Regions from separate parts of the Ruegeria sp. AF8 genome, predicted to be linked through region 1. Evidence: riboswitches for the same ligand, from Rfam matches in the RefSeq annotation. Region 1 holds a riboswitch; the other holds the start of a gene.
What was found. A riboswitch is a leader RNA that binds a small molecule or an ion and turns the genes downstream of it on or off. The one in region 1 is predicted to bind cobalamin.

Region 1 (9,066 bases):
CTCCTGGACACCAGCCTTGAACGATCGGAGTGCTCATCCCAGCCCCTCCAGACGGGCGCGGATCGAGTTCCGGCGCGTGTTCCAAAGTCCGGCGTCCAGCAACGCGCGGAAGCGGTCCTGCATGGCCTGATGTGCCTGCGGGTTGGCCTCTTGCAGGAAAGTGTCGATTTCCTCATTACCCAACGTGGCGTCATGATAGAGGTCGAACAGATGCGGCGCGACAGTGCCCGACAGATGGGCGAAAGAGGCCATGTGATCCAGCGTCGCCGCGATCTCGGCGGCCCCCCGGAAGCCATGCCTTTTCATTCCGGCGATCCAGCCGGGATTGGCGGCGCGGGCATGAACAACGCGGCTGATTTCCTCAGGCAGGGTACGGGCGCGGGGATTATCAGGATTGGTATTGTCCAGATGGAACAGCTGGGCGCTGCCGCCGGTAAGTTTCTTGGCTGCGGCGAACCCGGCCTCGTGCGTGGCATAGTCATTGGCCAGCAGCAGGTCGGTTTCGGTCAGGTCCTGCAGGTGGACAAAGCTGTCGGCATTGGCGACGCGATGAATGATCCCGTCTTTGTCCTGTGCGATATGCTCGCCTTCCAACGCGAAAGAGCTGGCCTCAAGCCACGCTTCCCCCGCCTGCGCGCGGGCCTCGTCGGTATAGGTCTCGGACAGGTGGGTCATGTTCAGGCCATAGCTGCCCGGGGCCGGGCCATAGACCCTGGCGGCGGGTTCCTGACCGGCATAGGGGTTCCAGTCCGGCGCTTCGTCCCGCGCCGACAGCGCCCGGACCGCCTGACCGAACAAGGCCGAAAGGGTCGGGAACACGTCCCGAAACAGGCCCGAAACGCGCAGGGTCACATCCAGTCGCGGGCGGCTGAGGTCTGTGATCGGCAACACCTCGATACCGGACACCCGTTCTGACCCCTTGTCCCAGACCGGTTTGACGCCCAGCAGGTGCAGCGCCATGGCAAACTCCTCACCTGCGGTTCGCATGGTGGCCGAGCCCCACAGATCGACGATCAACCCTTTGGGGTAGTCGCCTTCTTCCTGCAGATGTCGCCGAACCAATTCCTCGGCCAGTTTCACGCCCTGTGTATAGGCGGCGCGGGTGGGCACCGAACGCGGGTCGGTGGTGTAGAGGTTGCGCCCGGTCGGCAGAACATCCGAGCGCCCGCGATAGGGCGAGCCCGACGGTCCAGCCTCGATCCGTTTCCCCGCCAGCGCATAAATCAGGGCGCTGCGCTCGGCATGGGCCGAGGGGGCGGGATCGAAATTGCCCTTCGCCTCGGGCACACGGCCAAAGATGTGCAGGCCGTCGCCGAACTGGCTTTCCTTGATGTCGCAGACAAAACGGTCGATGCGGGTGATCGCCTCGGCGGTGCTGGTGGCCTGATCGAGGCCAAGGTCACTTTCCAGCCCGATGGCCTGCGCCTCATCCCGGATGTCTTCCTGCAGCCGGTCGCGGCGCTTGGGGTCAAGCCCGTCGGCGTTCGAAAACTCATCCAGCAGCGATTCCAGCCGTACCATCCGGTCCGGCGTGCCGCTTTCCTTCATCGGGGGCGGGATATGGCCCAGCGTAACCGCTCCGATCCGACGCTTGGCCTGCGCGGCCTCGCCGGGGTCGTTGACGATGAAAGGGTAGATCACCGGCAGATCGCGGATCAGCGCTTCGGGCCAACATTCCGACGACAGGGCGACCGACTTGCCGGGCAGCCATTCCAGCGTGCCGTGTGCTCCGATATGGATCAGCACATCGGCGCCGAGGCCTTTGCGCAGCCACAGATAGAACGCGACATAGCTGTGGCGTGGGGTGCGGGACAGATCGTGATAGTCGTCATCGCGCGTGTCGATTGTGCCGCGTTCAGGTTGCAGGGCAATCAGGGCCTTGCCGCGGCGCAGGGCGGTAAAGTGGAAAGCCCCATCTGTGAATGTCGGGTCGTTCTCGGGCTTGCCCCATACCGATTGAAGGTCGGTGCGTAGCTGTTCGGGTAGATCCGCCAGCGCTGTTTGATAATTATCAAGCGACCACGAAATGCGTGCGTCCAGCAGGGTCTCGGCAATCGGTTCTGCCGGTGCGGTGTCATAGCCTTCGCTTTGCAGGTCGGCCAGCATCGCCTCGGCCGAGGCCAGCGCGTCGAGGCCGACTGCATGCGCCATCTGCCAAGCTTTGCCCGGGTAGGTGGACAGCACCAGCGCCGGAACCTGATCCCCTTTGGGCTTGTCGCTGAGATCCAGCCAGCCGGTGACGCGGTCGATAATGGCCTCTATCCGTTCGGGCTCGGCGCGGTGGGCAAAGCGGGAGTATTCCAGATGCGGGTCGCGTTTGCCCGGTTCCTTGAACGAGGCTATGCCCGCTGAAATCCTTCCGTCCACCTCCGGCAGCACGACATGCATTGCAAGGTCGGCGGGCGAAAGGCCGCGTTCCGCTTCGGCCCAGGCCTTGCGGCGCGAGGTGGCGAAGGCGACCTGAAACACCGGTACATCCGCCGCGTCCAGAGGCGAGGTGCCCGACGCTCCTTTGCCCGAGAATGAGGTGGCATTGATGATCGCCGAGAGCTTCAGTGCACCGATGCTCTTGCGCAGCCAATCAGCAGCCGCAGGGGCTTTGAGAGAAGGGGCGAACATGCCAACCGCCTCGAACCCCCGTGCGCGCAGGCGGCGGATCAGAGCCGCAACCGGGGCGGTGTCGGCCGAGGTCAGGTAGGCACGGTAGAACGTTACGACGATGCGTTTCGCGTCCCCGGTGAAGGCCTGATCCACGGGGATCACGCCACGATCCGGGCACCAAGCGCCGCATTCCGGCAGAGTTTTGGCCCCCATCACGGGACCTGCGTAAAGACCCGCCGCCAGCGCCATCTGTGCCAAAGCGGCCTGTGCCGCAACCTCTCCGCCGGTGTCGCACAGATGCGCCAAACGACGCAGAGTCGAGGCTGGCAGAGTGGAGTATTCGTCCAGTCTTGTGTCTTCGCGTCCGTCTGCGGGCAGTACGGCCAGGGCGATGCCTTTGGCCTGCGCCAGCGCCAGAACCTGCTGCAAACCGTAGGACCAATAGGGCACCCCGCCAATCAGGCGGATCAGGATGCCCTTGGCCCCTTCAAGCGTTTGTTCAACATAGGTGTCGACGGACAGAGGATGTTTCAGCGCGGCCAGATTGGCGAGACGCATTGTCGGCATGCGCCCCTCGGGGCCGCCCCCGCGATGCCAGCCCGCCGCGAAAGCGCCAAGGTCGCTGTCCGAAAAAGACAGCGCCACCAGATCCGCCGGGCTCTGGCCCAGATCGGTTGGGGTCTCGGTTTCCTCGAGCCCGTGGCTTTCGCGGAAGACGACGTGCATGGCTTACTCGGCGGCCTCGGCTACACCCACGAGGATATCGCGGATTGCGGCCGCTTTGATGTCGTCATGCTCGGCAATGACCACCAGACGCGAACGGCGCTCTTCGCCCGGTTTCCACGGACGGTCATACTGATGACGCACGCGGGCGCCGACAGCCTGCACCAGCAGGCGCATGGGTTTGCCCTGAACGGCAGCATAGCCTTTGACTCGGAGGATGTTTAGTTCATTGGCCAAACGTTCGATATTGGCGACCAATTGCGCCGGGTCGGTCTGTTCCGGAAGCTCGACGATGATGCTTTCAAAATCGTCATGTTCGTGATCATGGTGACCGTCGTGATGGCTTGGCCGCGCGTCCATGTCATCTTCGGCCGCGGCCTCAAGGCCCAGCACAACTCGGACGTCCACGACACCTTCGGCAACTTCGACGACGGGCAGTGGGCGCGGGACCTCGGCGGCGATGATTTCCTTGGCTTTGGCAACGCCTTCGGGACCCGCCAGATCGGGCTTGGTCAGCAGGATGATGTCGGCGCAGGAAATCTGATCCTCGAACACCTCGGACAGGGGCGTTTCGTGGTCGATTGAAGCGTCGGCCATACGCTGGGCATCCACCGCCTCGACGTTCGGAGCGAAACGACCGGCGGCCACCGCCTCGGCATCGGCCAGAGCGATCACGCCGTCCACGGTGATTTTTGAGCGGATATCGGGCCAATCGAAGGCCTTCAGCAGCGGCTTGGGCAGGGCGAGGCCGGAGGTTTCGATCAGAATGTGATCGGGGCGCGGCTCCAGCGCCATCAGCGCCTCTATGGTCGGAATGAAGTCATCAGCCACGGTGCAGCAGATGCAGCCATTGGCCAATTCCATGATGTTTTCCGCCGGGCAATCCGGGATAGCGCAGGATTTCAGGATATCGCCGTCGACACCGACATCGCCAAACTCGTTGACGACAACCGCCAGACGCTTGCCCTGCGGGTTCTGCATCAGGTGGCGCACCAGCGTGGTCTTGCCCGAGCCGAGAAAGCCGGTGATCACGGTGACGGGCAGTTTTTCGAGGTTGCTCATTTCTCAGGCTCCAATCGGGGGAATGCGCGAGGCGCAGTTTTTGCGGAAATGTTCCGGGCGCTCGCGCCATTTGACCAGACCGTCCTCGGTGGCCAGGTATTTGGTTGCGCCATCGACGATGATGCCGACATGATCGGTCTCGTTCAGGTTCTCATAGACAAAGGTCCAGCGTTCCGGCCCGCCACGCAACACGATCGAGCATCCCTGATCGCAATTCGACAGGCACTCGACCGGTTTCAGTTGTATTCCGTCGGGCAGAGCGGCATCGGTCAATGCCTTGTGCAACAAGGCGCCGGGGCGCTGGGCGTCATCCTCGACAGGCAGGCCGCGTCGGCAGGTGGTGCAGACCAGCAATTCGACTGGCGCAGGCTTGGTCACGTCTCATCCCCCCTTAAAGGTTTCTCGGGACGGGGCATCATCCGGGCCATGGCCCGACACCGGAACACCCCGTCCGGTCTTGTCTTCGGGCGTTGGCAGGTCTCCCGGCTTACGGATGTCAGGGATTGTCCCTGTCGGGTGTCCCGCCTTCCCGGCCTTTGGGCCAGTGGCTATGGGCACCCTCTCCGGTCACGGTCGCGGGGGCGGCTGCGTTTGACGGAAAACCGCTGACGCATTCCCTTTTCATCTGTCTGCACAGACACCAACAGCGCGGACATGCGGCAAGGGCAGGGGACTTGTCAAGCGCGCCGATGCCGATGTGAACGGGCAGAGGCGAAAAGCGACCCGCCCCGATCAGCCAGCGGCATCGGTGGTCGGTCTTTCGCGTGACCGGACCTTGAGCAGGCGGCGGGACAGGGGCCGCACATGTCCGGCACGGATCGGGCAATTCGGTTGCTCAAAGGGAATCGGTGGCCCCGCGCTCTGCCGCATCGGCCCTTACGTCCTGGCGTTTCGTAGGGATTGCCGGGCGGGAAACCGGAAGGCAGACGAATGGGCTCGGAACCTCAGGCGCTGACTGGGCCCCCGGTGCTGTTCACCGGGGGAGATTGTTGTTGGAGGATGCCCGGATCACCCGATCGGCGCATTGTCGCCATGCTTGATGGCAATCACGGCCGACCGTGGAGTGCCGCCATCCGGCCAGTTGCTGCCGGGATGCTGGATACCCACGAACATCGTGCGGCGGTCGCCGGACCAGGCAAGCCCGGTGACCTCGCAACCGTTCGGGCCGGTCATGAAGCGCGCGATCTCGCCCGTCACCGGATCACCCACCAGCATCTGGTTGTTGCCCATTCCGGCAAAGTCACCCTGATTGTCGTCATCGCCGTCCGTCTGAATCCAGACCATTCCGGTTGAATCGATGGCCATGCCGTCGGGCGAGTTGAACAGGTTGCCCGCGTTCACATTGGGCGATCCGGCATAGGCGTCGCTGTGTACCGTTGGATTGCCTGCCATCACATAGAGATCCCAACTGAACGTGTCGGCGGCGTGATCGTCTTGCGCGGGACGCCAGCGCACGATCTGACCATATTTGTTGGCGTCCCGCGGATTCGGGCCATTGGCCGATGTCTCGTCGCCACCGGCATTCGGCTTGACGCCCCGGTTCTTGTTGTTGGTCAGGCAGCAATAGGCCTCGATCGCCATCGGGTTCGTCGCCACCCATTCGGGACGGTCCATCGTGGTGCCGCCCACGGTCGAGGCCGCCATGCGGGTGAAAATGGCGATATCTGCAGCGCTCATGCCTGTGGTTTCCGGGGTCAGCGCCAGCCACTCGCCGGTCTCGTCGTCTTTGAATTTGGCAACATAGAGCGTGCCGTCGTCCAGCAGCCCATCAGTGGAGCCGCCGGGATAATAGGTGCCATTGGAAACAAAGCGATACAGGTACTCGCCCCGCTCATCATCGCCCATGTAGACGACGACGCGGCCATCGGGGGCCAAGACCACTTCGGCATTTTCATGCTTGAACCGGCCCAGACCTGTATGCTTGACCGGCGTGCTGTCCGGTCTGGTCGGGTCGATTTCGACGATCCAGCCCGCGCGGTGCGGCTCGTGCGGATTTTTCGATGTATCGAAGCGCGGATCGAACAATTCGTAGCCGTTCCAGCTTGCCGCCTTGATGCCATAGCGCCTGTAGCCGCTTTCGACTTCGGAACTGTAGTTGGCGGTTTCGTCGGATGATCCGAAATACCCGTTAAAATTCTCTTCGCAGGTCAGATATGTGCCCCAGGGCGTCTTGCCGGCACCGCAGTTGTTCATCGTGCCCAGCGCGGACGTTCCCGTCGGATCGGCCTTTGTCTTAAGCAGATCGTGGCCGGCGGCCGGGCCAACGATTTTCATCGGCGTGTTGTGATGAATACGGCGGTTGAACGGGCTGTCCCTGACCACGGTCCAGCCTTCGGGTCCCTCGGCGATTTCCATCACGGTCACGCCCTGAATATTCTGCAGTTTCAAAACGTCTTCGGCGCTGGCCGGTTTGCCCTCCTGCGCGGTCGGCAGGTTGATGTCTTCGTTCGGGTATTCGTGATTGATGGCAATCAGTTCGTGTCCCTGAAACGAGAAGGTTTCCATCCCGTCTGTGTTTTCGCCGAAGATCTTGTCCGAGTTCTCCAGCGGTCCGCCATCGGAGATGTCATAACCGTCAGCTTCCGCAAACAACGGATCGCCCCAACGCGCCAGGATTTTCCAGCTGTATCCCTCGGGCACATGAACGGTACCGTCGGTCTGCGCCGCGATCGGAGTGAAAGTAAAACGCGGAACCTGGGTCGCGGACGCCGCCGTGGAGTTCAGCAGACCGGCACCCATCGCCGCCGCGCCGGAACCGAAGGCAAGTACACCGCCCAGAAAACCCCTGCGCGACAGCGCACTTTCCACAACGCGGTCAAAGCCGTTTTCTTCCGGGCGCGGAAAATTCAGCTCATCCCAGTCGTCAGCGGAAAGTTTGTTGGAATCAAAGTTGTTCATGGTTGGCTCCCAAGTAGCGACTAAACTTCGTGAGCCGAGGATGTAGGAGCCTTGTGTGACAACTCTTTGAACAGATGTGACAGACAGGTGACATTCACTTGATCAAGTTTTCAGTTTCGCCGGAACAGCCGGCAATCGGACAAAAGGAAACCGCCCCGTATACGGGGCGGCATTTCAGTCATTTCATGTCAGATGACTGGAAAGTGGCAGTCTGGAAGGTTTCTATGCCGCCTTGGCCTGGCTGCGGCAATAGCATGAGGCATGCACCGGTACCGTCGCCCGCGCGGCGGCCTGATCAAGTTGCAGCCGGATGTGCTTCGCCTCGGTCATCTCGCCGCGCCGCACAAGACATTCGTGCAGGCCATGCAGGCTCCAGATATTGCGCGGATGCTGGCAGGCGCGTGCAAGCGTGTCGTCCAGCCCCAGATCGGCGCGATAGACGGCCTCGGCCTCTTCAAACTGCCCGTCCTCCATCAACAGCGCACCCAGCGCATGGCGTGTCGGCTGCATCCAGCCCCAGGGTTCATCATAGACCAGATTGTCGTCCAGTTCGACCGAGCGACGCAGATGCGATAGCCCGCCTTCGCGATCGCCGGCCTTGAAGGCGATCTCGCCGTCCATCATCGCCTCTCCGATCATCAGCACATCCGCGGCGGTATTGTTGAACACCAAGCGCCCCTCGGGAACCGCCTTGCGCGCCGCGACCGCGCGTTCGCGCTCGGCCAGAGCCTCGTCCGGGCGTCCCAGATTGGCCAATGCGATGGCGCGCGCCTGATACATGGCGGCGGTGGTATAGCTGTAGAGCTCACGATCCTGGGGGAAAGGTTCGTCCAGAATCTCCTGCCACTGCCCGAACCGCACCATCACGTGGATTTTCTTGCCATAGAAGGATTCGAATAGGTCGGGGAAAAAGCGCACAACGTTGTCGTGCAGCATTCGCATCAGTTCTTCGGACGCGGCCAGCGCCTTTTCCGGCTGTCCGAGAAACATCGCGCCATAGGCTTCGAAATGGACATTGTGGACGCGATACACGGTATAGAAGTTCTCGCCCCCGGCCATCGCTTCGTATTTCTTGTCGACGGCGGCGGCACGGTGATTGCGCCAGACTACATTCTGATATTCGCCACACAGGACGTCGATATGGGTCGCCATGTGTACCAGATGCCCGCTTTCCGGTACCAGGTCGACCAGCCGGTCGCCATGGCGCAGCGCTTTTTCCGGGGTGGGCGACATTTCCATCAGGTGGATATACATATGCAGCAGACCGGGATGATCCCAGGCCCCGTGAAGCCTGTCGAACGCAGTGTCCAGAACGGTCAAAGCTTCGACAGTGGATGCGCCCTCGGCCGGTTCGCCCTTTGCGAGATCCCAAAGCTGCCAGGGTGTCCGGTTCATCAGCGCTTCGGCAAAGATGCAGGCCACGTCCAGATCGTCCCTGTGCGTCGCATAGACCTTGCGCATCGAATCCGAAAAGGCGTCGTTCCACGGGCCGTAATCCTCGATTTCCGGGTCGGTCGGAAACCGGTCGGCCAGAGCATCGATCAGGGCCGCTTCCAGCGGCGAGACCTTGTCCCGCAGGGCCTCTGCGGCCGCAATCGCCTCATGCGCGCGTTTCAGCGTGGCGACTTTTTCGTCGGGTTCGAAAAACTCCCAAGGTTTGTTGTAGTTCGGACCGATGGCATGAGCGACGCCCCAAAAAGCAATGCCGCAATCGGGATCAAGATCGGCGGCCTTCTGAAAGCAATCCGCTGCCGCTTCGTGATTATAGCCGTAGAGCCAGAT
Region 2 (9,066 bases), on a different contig from region 1:
GGGCCAGCGGGTCATTTTGTGCTGTACGGCGAGATCGGCAGAGATCTGCACACGGGAGTGAGACAGCCGGTGCCAGATGACCGCATCGCGCAACGGCGCTTTCAGGGTTTCCGGCATGTCGGCCCAGGCGGCGCGGGTCGAGGCGATTTCGGTTTCGCCGCCCGAGGGCGGAACCACATGTGCGGTCAGGATGTTGACCAGCGCCGGTGTCGGCAAGAACGTGCTGTCCGTGTGCCAGAGCATGTTGGCCTGCAAATCGAGCAACCGGAGATCATTGTGGGCGCGCAGCCCCTCGGCGGTTTGGTTCGACAATTCGGACACTTCGAATGCGATATCCCGCCCCGCCGCCATTGCCTCGCGGTTTTCCAGCGGGCCAAACAATTCGCCAAGCCGGGTGTGATCGCTGTCCGTCAGGGACTGGTCACGAAACAGCAGGGTGGAATGGGTCTCGAACATCTGCCGGATCTCGGGATAGTGGGAATCCGCCCTAACATCGCGCAGGTCGACGTCATGCACGATCAGGCCGAAACGCGAATGAAGGGGGTCTGTGCGCATGGCTGGCTCCATCAGAGGATATTTCGGGCAGGATGCGAGGACGCAATCCACCCGGCAAGCGCGTTTGCGACATTTATTCCAATGCGAAACGGTTGAACGATCAACCCTCTTCGAACGGGTCCCACTCGTCTTCGACTTCGGGAAGGGCTTCGGCCTCAACCTGAGCCGCGCGTTGTTCGGGAGTTGTAATGCGGGTTATGCTGGCCTTGGGAAACTGGCTGAGCACGGCCTGCACCAGCGGATGCGCCTCGGCTTGCTTTTTCAGGGCGATATCAGCGGCGTTCCGGATTTCCGAAATTGTCTGCGCCGTGCCATCCGACACGATGGACACTGCCCAACGGTTACCGGTCCAACTCTGCAGGCTTGCGCCCAGCCGCTGCGCCAGATCGGTGGGTGCCTTGGCGGACGGGGTGAATTCGATCCGCCCCGGCTGATAGGACACGAGGCGGACGCCATCCTCGACATCGACCAGAAGTTTTCCGTTGCGATTGGCGCGGATCAGTTCGACCACATGCTCGAAAGTCGGATAGCGCGCCAGCGCCGCTTGCAGATCCTGAGCCAGTGCCGCAACCGGCGCACTGCTGTTGTGGCGTGGTGAGGATGCGCCGGCCGATGCAAGGACGGCGGTGGATTGCGAGACCTGCGCCCGCGGGCCCGTTGCGGGCATTCCGCCACCCGGACCCGCGGGCGCTGGGGCATCCTGAAGCCGCTTGATCAATTCTTCCGGGCTTGGCAAATCCGAGACATGGGTCAGCCGGATTACTGCCATTTCGGCGGCCATCATCGCGTTTGGCGCAGCCGAAACTTCCTCCAGCGCCTTCAGCAGCATCTGCCACATCCGGGTCAGGACGCGCATGGGCAGCGCCTCGGCCATCTGCATTCCCCGCGCGCGCTCGTCTGGGGAGACGGTCGGGTCTTCGGCGGCATCGGGCGTGATCTTCACCACTGAAACCCAATGGGTGATTTCCGCCAGGTCCCGCAACACCGCCAGCGGATCGGCACCCTCGGCATATTGCGCACCAAGCTCGGTCAAAGCCGCGCCCGCGTCGCCGCGCAGGATCATGTCCATCAGGTCCAGAACCCGGCCGCGATCCGCCAGACCCAGCATCGCACGAACCTGATCGGCAGTGGTTTCTCCCGCGCCGTGCGATATTGCCTGATCCAGAAGCGAGGTCGCATCCCGCGCCGAACCTTCCGCCGCGCGGGTGATCAGCGCCAGGGCGTCTTCGGCGATTTCCGCGCCTTCGGAAGTGGCAATCCGGCGTAGCAGCCCGATCATCACTTCCGGTTCGATCCGACGCAGATCGAACCGCTGACAGCGGGACAGAACGGTGACCGGGACCTTGCGAATCTCGGTGGTGGCGAAGATGAACTTTACATGTTCGGGCGGTTCTTCCAGCGTCTTGAGCAGCGCGTTGAAGGCGCTGGTCGACAGCATGTGAACCTCGTCGATGATGTAAATCTTGTAGCGCGCGCTGGCGGCGCGGTAGCGGACGCTGTCGATGATCTCGCGGATATCGTTCACACCGGTGCGGCTGGCGGCATCCATTTCCATCACATCGACATGGCGGCCTTCCATGATGGCGACGCAATGTTCGCACTTGCCGCAAGGGTCGGTGGTCGGCCCGCCATTTCCATCCGAACCGATGCAATTCATGCCTTTGGCGATGATCCGCGCGGTCGTGGTTTTTCCTGTCCCCCGGATACCGGTCATGATGAATGCCTGCGCGATCCGGTCCGCTTCGAACGCGTTTTTCAGCGTGCGCACCATCGCATCCTGACCGACCAGATCGGCAAAGGTTTCAGGGCGATATTTGCGGGCAAGGACCTGATAGGGGGCGGGTGCGGTGTCGGTCATGTCTGCTCTGCCGGATTCGTCTTGAAAACGCAGCGTAGTGCGCCGCGATGCCCACGTCCACAGCGGCCGCATCGATTTTGGTTTGGATTGCAGACAAGCCGGGGTAAAACACCTGAGTATCGATTGGGAATTCCGGATCTGAGTGCGCTGGTTGTGGGGGGGGAACTGATCGTGTCGCAACTGGTGATCTATGGCCTGCAGGTGGGCGGGGGAACTCTGGCAATTTGCCAGATGCCGGGCCGGGGCGGAACCTATGTTGACGATCTTGATACGATTGCCGACTGGAAACCGGGCCTTGCGATCTCGATGACAACCGAAGTCGAGATGATTCAGGATGGGGCGCGTCATTTCGGATTGGACATTCAGGGCCGGGCCTGCCGGTGGTCGCATCTGCCGGTCGAGGATTTCGGGATACCGTCCCGCAGCATCGAGGAGAAATGGGCTGTGGCCAGCGCGTCGGCCCGACAGGCTCTGGCTGGTGGCGGACGGGTGCTAATCCATTGCCGTGGCGGCTGCGGGCGATCAGGGATGGCGGCGCTGAGACTGATGGTGGAATGTGGCGAAAAGCCGGCAGATGCGCTGACGCGCTTGCGCGCAATTCGCCCCTGCGCGGTGGAAACCGAGCCACAAATGGATTGGGCGCTGAAAGGGCAAAGGGTGTCGCACCGGCCCTGAGGCCGGCTTGCGGTTCCAACTGCGGCCTTGGCTATCCGGTTACAAAGCTGCGTGGTGCGGCGCCTCTGACGTTCTGCGTTGGACGGGAAGCGCCTCCAAAAGCGCGCAGGGCATCGTTTTGACCCAACCCGAAGGAAAGGCGGTCGCAGTCGGGTTCAAAAGCGCATCCGCGATCCGGTTCAGCCGCTCGACATCGGCGTCAGCATCGACACCGCAGAAAATTCGGATGCGGGTGTGATCGGCGCGAAAACTGGCGTCGCACCCGGCGGCGCAATGTCCAAGTTCGCATTTTCCGTCGATTTCGAAGGTGTCTTCGGTGACGGATTTTGACGCCGATATCGCCTGCGTCAGCTTTGTCGCCATCTGCGCCAATGCGGGGCAGGGTTCCCCGGTTTTCTGACACAGGGTTGCCGTGAACAGGTGGTTGTCGGTTTTCCAGATCATATTGCGCCCTCCGCGCCGTGGACGAGGGCGATGGACGGGATAGACAGCGGGCTGCCGTCAAACCCAGCCCGGACACCCCGCCCGAATTCGAGTTTCAGTTCCGATGGCAGGTCTCCTGACTTGCGGGTTGTCGCTTGGCCGACCTTCCCGGCCCATGGGCCAGTGGTGTTTCGGCTGTGCTCTCCGCCTACAGTTGCGGGGGCAGTCGCGGCTTGGGTTCGAAATTGAACCGCACCGTGTTCCCTTTTCATCCCGGCCGTGCTCACGACCGGAAACCATCGCTCAATCGCTAGCGGGCGGGCGGGACCGGGTCAAGGAGATTTCCATTTCGCAAGCGCCCTTGCTGCGTCGCGCCGGGGATCTTTGCGCGGGGAGCCCGGCGACGGGTGCAGTCGGCCCGGCAAGGCACGCAGGATATCCGATGACTGCCTTGCCCGCGCCAGTTGCCATCCGCCCTGAAGCAAAACGAAAAGCGTATCTGCCGCAACGCCGGGCTCTGCCACGCCAAGCCGCTTTGCGTGATGCGCAACTTCGGAAATCCAGCCTTCGTACAGATGATAAGCGTGGTTGCGGAACCTTGTATTGTCGGGCCCTTCGAACAGGGTGGCCGAGATGGGACAGGTGTTCCACTGCCCCGATTTGTCAAAAAGTTTCGCGATTTTGTGGCACAGGGTTTCGGCGCCGGACTCGAAACTTTCCGCCGGTTCAAAAGAATCGGCGATAAGCCCGAGCATCGCGTCAGACGCCCATGTCGCCGCCGCAAGCGCCAGGTCGGCCTTTCCATTCGGGAAATGGTGGTAAAGTGAACCCTTTGGCGCATCAGCCGCCATCAGAACCTCGGACAGGCCGACACCGTGATAACCCGACCGCTGGAACAGGTTGGCGGCGGCGCGTATCAGACGTTCTTTTGTCGGCAAGGGACGTACGGTCATTTGCGGGGATTATTGACATCATTGGACCGATTGGTCCAGAGGGGGATGTGTAGACCGATTGGTCTAGATCATCGAGGAATGGCGCTATGTTGGATGCTCAGGATGCGGTACTGGTCGAGGAATTTCAGTTCCGCTCGGGAACGCGCATGCTGGCCGCCCGCCTCTATCGCACGACAGAGGCGCCTTCGGTTGCCGTTGTGATCAACGGCGCGACAGGCGTTCCAAAAGACTATTACCGGCATTTCGCCAGATGGCTGGCCGGAGAACACGGCATGGCCTGCCTGACTTACGACTATCGGGATTTCGGCAATTCCAAGGTTGGCCGCCTGAAAAAATCCACGACGTCGATGGCCGATTGGGCGCTGGTCGACATGCCGGCGGCCACGGCCGAAATGCGGCAACGGTTTCCGGATGCGAAACTGTGGGTCATCGGGCATTCGGTTGGCGGGATGCTGGGCCCGTTGCAGCCGGGAATTGAACAGATCGACCGGATGATCTGTGTCTGTTCTGGGCTGGTTCAGCACCGCGATCATCCCTGGCCGTATCAGGCGCTCGCCCGACTGTTCTGGTTCGGACACGTTCCTCTGCTCGTCAAGAGTTTGGGTTATCTGCCGGGACGTCTGACGGGCTTTGGCTCCGATCTGCCTCCGCAGGTGTATTGGCAATGGCGAAAGTGGTGCACGTCCGCGCATAGTTACCTGCCCGAAACCGGAAAGACGCTGCCGAGACCGGACTGGGAAAGAAGTGGCGCCTCGGTCGATTTAATCGCATTTTCCGACGATCACGTGATCCCGCCGAAATGCGTATGGCGACTGGCGGAGGTCTACGGGAACAGGTCACGCCGGCGCATATTGACCCCGCAGGAATTCGGATTGACGAACGTCGGGCATCTGGGGGCGTTCGCACGCAGAAATGCCGCAGTCTGGCCCGCGCTCATCTCGGGTTAGGCCGAACCGGTTTGCAGGTGATTTTCGGATAGTGAGAGGTTGGACATCGACCCAAGCGGGACTCGTTGTGGCTGCTTCCTTCCGGACCTGACCAGGTTGGCGAGGCGCTCGCCCGCGCCAACCTCTCGCCGGATGATATAGGTGAGATGCCGGGCAAAGACAACCCGTCACAGGGACAGGCGCAGGCACAGGAATCCGCCCGGATCGACGCCCAGCCGAACCGGTTCAAAGCCTGAAAGCTCTTCAAGATAGCGCAGGGCATCCGGGCCTGTTTTCAGAATCACCGAGGTTTCGTTCATCTCCGCGAACCGCCAGGGGTGCGCCGTCGCCTGCAATGGGTCGATTGGAAGGCGCCCCTCGACATAATCCTTCAAGATGCGCTGAATGCGCAGAGGCGGGATGTCGATGCCGCGCGCATCGCTCAGGGCAGAGAAATGACCGCCGCCATTGAACCGGTAGTTGTTGAGGGCCACGACAAATCTCTGGCGGTCACCGACGGGGCTGCCGTTCCAGACAAGGTCACGAATGCGCCGGTGAGTCAGGTCCGTCAGGCCGCCGTCCGGGCGGAATCGAGGTGGTGAAGTCAGATCGATCATGTATTCAACGCCATGAATGACATCGAAATTGTGGCCTGCGCGGGACGGGTCGATCAGATCGATATCCCGGCTTCCGTCCGGAACCTGATTGAACAGGCAGGCCGACATTTCCAGCCATTCCCGCAATTGCGCTCCGGTCACGACAGCCGCGCGCAATTCGTTGGGAAAAACGCACAGATCCGCAATATGGCGCATGGACACAGCGCCTGCCGGCACCTCTGTATAGTTGCCTGGGCCGGCCCGGCCTCCGAATTTCGCCGGCGATACGGCGGACAGCATCGGCAGCGCCGCCTCGGGCAATCCAGTCAGAAACGGGCGTAATGCCGCCATTTGCGCGGCTGCAACCAGTGCAAGGCCACGGTCTGCGGCGCAAAAGGAAAAATAGCTGTGCATCGACTGATCGACCCGCCCGACTGGCTGGTGCATCCGTTTCAGCGTATCACCATGCCCGGGTTTGAAGATCTGAACCAGCTCGGGGTCCTCGGGTGCGTTGCGACGAACGCGCCCGTTGCTGTCTCTGCTGCAGATCGGGCGCAGTTCAGCCGCATGTTGCGCGACTCTCCACTCGCCAGCCTCTCGGGAAAGCGTCAGATCGATCACCCCCAGATGCGATCCTGACGATCCGGGCATGACAACGGGTTTGCCATGAACCAGACCAGTGTCGCCCGAGACATGGGCAATGCCGTTGTGATCCAGCCCGGGTAGCGTCAGGTGCGTATGCCCGGCGACCACCGCGTCAATCCCCTCAATTGCAGCCAGCGGAACCACCACGTTTTCCATCCGGGATTCGGAAGAAGCTTCGGCCAGACCTGAATGGGCCAGGGCGACGATCACGTCGCATCCCTTTTGCTTCAGGTTGCGTACGGTTGCTGTGGCGGTCTCAAGAATATCTGTCGAGGTCACACGGCCATCAAGCAGATGCGCTTCCCAATCCGTCGTTTGCGGCGGCAAAACCGAAAAGACACCGACTTGCAGCACGCGTGTCTCGACACCAGCCACAAACCGCTGTTCCAAAATGGTCGATGCCTGCCAGGGCTGGTTTGTCTCGAGGCAATGCAGGTTGCTGCACAGTACCGGACATGGCGATTGTGCCAGAATACTGCTCAGGCGTTCCAGTCCAAAGCTGAAATCATGGTTGCCCAACCCGACAGCGTCATACCCCAGGCATTCGAAAGCACGCATCAGCGGGTGCATGCCAGCGTCCGCTTCGGCGGCGCAATCACCAAAGGGTGTACCTTGCAGGGAATCGCCATTGTCGAACAACAGCACGCGCGCCCCTTGACGCTCGGCCTCTTTACGGGCCGCCCTGATCAGGGTCGCCGTTCGTGTCAGCCCGACAGATGGTTCCGGTCGGTCCGAGTAATAGTCATACCCCATGAGGTTCATGTGCAGATCGGATGTCGCCAGAAGCTTAAGGCGGACGGTCGGCGGAGAACTATTGGCATTTTCGGATTTTGAACTCAACGATTGTCCTGCCATCGGTTTTGGGGCTGATTGTTGTTATAGCCGATCCGATGTCCTTAACAGTTTGAAAAAACGGCAAATTGAAGCGGGATTTGGGAAAAGTTTGTGATTGCGTTACTTATGCCATTTACGCTTTCCGTTGGCAGGGCCATTGCGTTAGCCGCATAACCGTGGCAGCCGTTCGGAAAACAAGAGGGCAAGAATGAAACGGGCGGAACAGGTCACATTCGGTGGATCGGAACTGGATCGCAACGCCCACATCCGCGACGACGCGGATGCCCTGAAGCAAGCTGTGGCGCATCCCGACGCGGCATGCCTGTTACTTTGGCGCGGAAAAATTCTCGTTCAGGGTGAGCGGCTGGATCGCTTGTCCACGGTCGCGATGTCCCACGGGCTTGTCCGGTACGAGCCGGGGGACGTGATGGAAGCGCCCGTATTTCTTGGCTTGTCCGCGGCCGGTGCGCCGATCTTTGCCGCGGATATCTCCGGTTGGCAGGCCGAAGATCACGATCTGTCCGGTGTCGGGGCCTTCGTGGACCGCAGCGAACAGCAACACCCGGTTCTGCCGAAGGGCCATGTATTCGCAGAGTTGCGGCGAATCATGACGCGCCTCAGCCCCCGCGACGCCGAACTGGCGGCCTCGGCCAAGGCGGTGATCGGCTGGCACGAAACACATGGATTTTGCGCACGCTGCGGCACCAAAAGCGATGTGTCGCAAGCAGGATGGCAGCGCAGTTGCCCGGCCTGCGGAGGTCAGCATTTCCCACGCACCGATCCGGTGGTCATAATGCTGATCACGCATGGCGATTCGGTTCTGATGGGGCGTTCGCCGGGCTGGCCCGATGGCATGTATTCGCTGCTGGCCGGGTTTGTTGAACCGGGAGAGACGCTGGAAGCGGCGGTGCGCCGCGAAGTCATGGAAGAAGCAGGCGTTCCGGTCGGGCGGGTCCGATATCTGGCAAGCCAACCCTGGCCGTTTCCCGCATCACTGATGTTTGGCTGCGCAGGCGAAGCGCTTTCACGGGAAATAACAATTGACCCGGTTGAAATCGAAGATGCTCTGTGGGTCGGCAAAAGCGAGATGATGCAGGCATTTGCCGGTGAGCACCCGACCTTGTTGCCCGCGCGCAAAGGGGCGATTGCACATTTCTTGTTGCAGAACTGGCTTGCGGATACGCTCGATTGAGCCAAAACACCGAACGCTGCTGAAATTCCGAGGGACTGAATGAAGTTTTCAGGAAAGGAAGATGTCGAGGCGCCGATTGAAGCGGTGTTCCGGATGCTGTCGGATTTCGACCGTTTCGAACGTCTTGCAATTCGGCGCGGAATTGAAGTGACGCGCCAGAATTCGACTTCCCCGGCTTCCGAAGGGCTGACATGGGACACCGAGTTTCAGATACGCGGCAAAGCGCGCCATGTTCAGGTTGTTCTCGGTAAATATCGCGCGCCTACGTTGATGCGGTTTGATGCGGCCAGCAAAGGGATGAGCGGTCATACCCAGGTTGAACTTGTGGCCCTGTCGCCGCGACGAACGCGTTTGTTGGTTGATATCGATTTTGTGGCGACGACCCTGCCCGCGCGTTTGCTGTTGCAAT

Region 2: it holds a riboswitch for cobalamin, as region 1 does, so the genes downstream of both, ACR0AO_RS08635 (hypothetical protein) here and ACR0AO_RS18600 (DUF1636 family protein) in region 1, are expected to answer to the same signal.

What each region holds. Positions count from the first base shown of each region.
Region 1 is NZ_JBQFYW010000014.1:35,387-44,452, reverse strand. Features, by position in the region: gene ACR0AO_RS18615 (cobalamin biosynthesis protein CobG) at 1-37, opposite strand, end outside; gene cobN (cobaltochelatase subunit CobN) at 34-3,327, opposite strand; gene cobW (cobalamin biosynthesis protein CobW) at 3,331-4,386, opposite strand; gene ACR0AO_RS18600 (DUF1636 family protein) at 4,390-4,764, opposite strand; cobalamin riboswitch at 4,842-5,047, opposite strand; gene ACR0AO_RS18595 (PhoX family protein) at 5,395-7,284, opposite strand; gene ACR0AO_RS18590 (hypothetical protein) at 7,507-9,066, opposite strand, start outside.
Region 2 is NZ_JBQFYW010000003.1:278,966-288,031, forward strand. Features, by position in the region: gene ACR0AO_RS08620 (TauD/TfdA dioxygenase family protein) at 1-555, opposite strand, end outside; gene ACR0AO_RS08625 (DNA polymerase III subunit gamma/tau) at 656-2,413, opposite strand; gene ACR0AO_RS08630 (protein-tyrosine phosphatase family protein) at 2,645-3,088, shown strand; gene ACR0AO_RS08635 (hypothetical protein) at 3,128-3,532, opposite strand; cobalamin riboswitch at 3,621-3,827, opposite strand; gene ACR0AO_RS08640 (TetR/AcrR family transcriptional regulator) at 3,844-4,464, opposite strand; gene ACR0AO_RS08645 (alpha/beta hydrolase family protein) at 4,551-5,411, shown strand; RNA gene ffs (signal recognition particle sRNA small type) at 5,441-5,539, opposite strand; gene ACR0AO_RS08655 (bifunctional 2',3'-cyclic-nucleotide 2'-phosphodiesterase/3'-nucleotidase) at 5,579-7,471, opposite strand; gene nudC (NAD(+) diphosphatase) at 7,674-8,657, shown strand; gene ACR0AO_RS08665 (SRPBCC family protein) at 8,697-9,066, shown strand, end outside.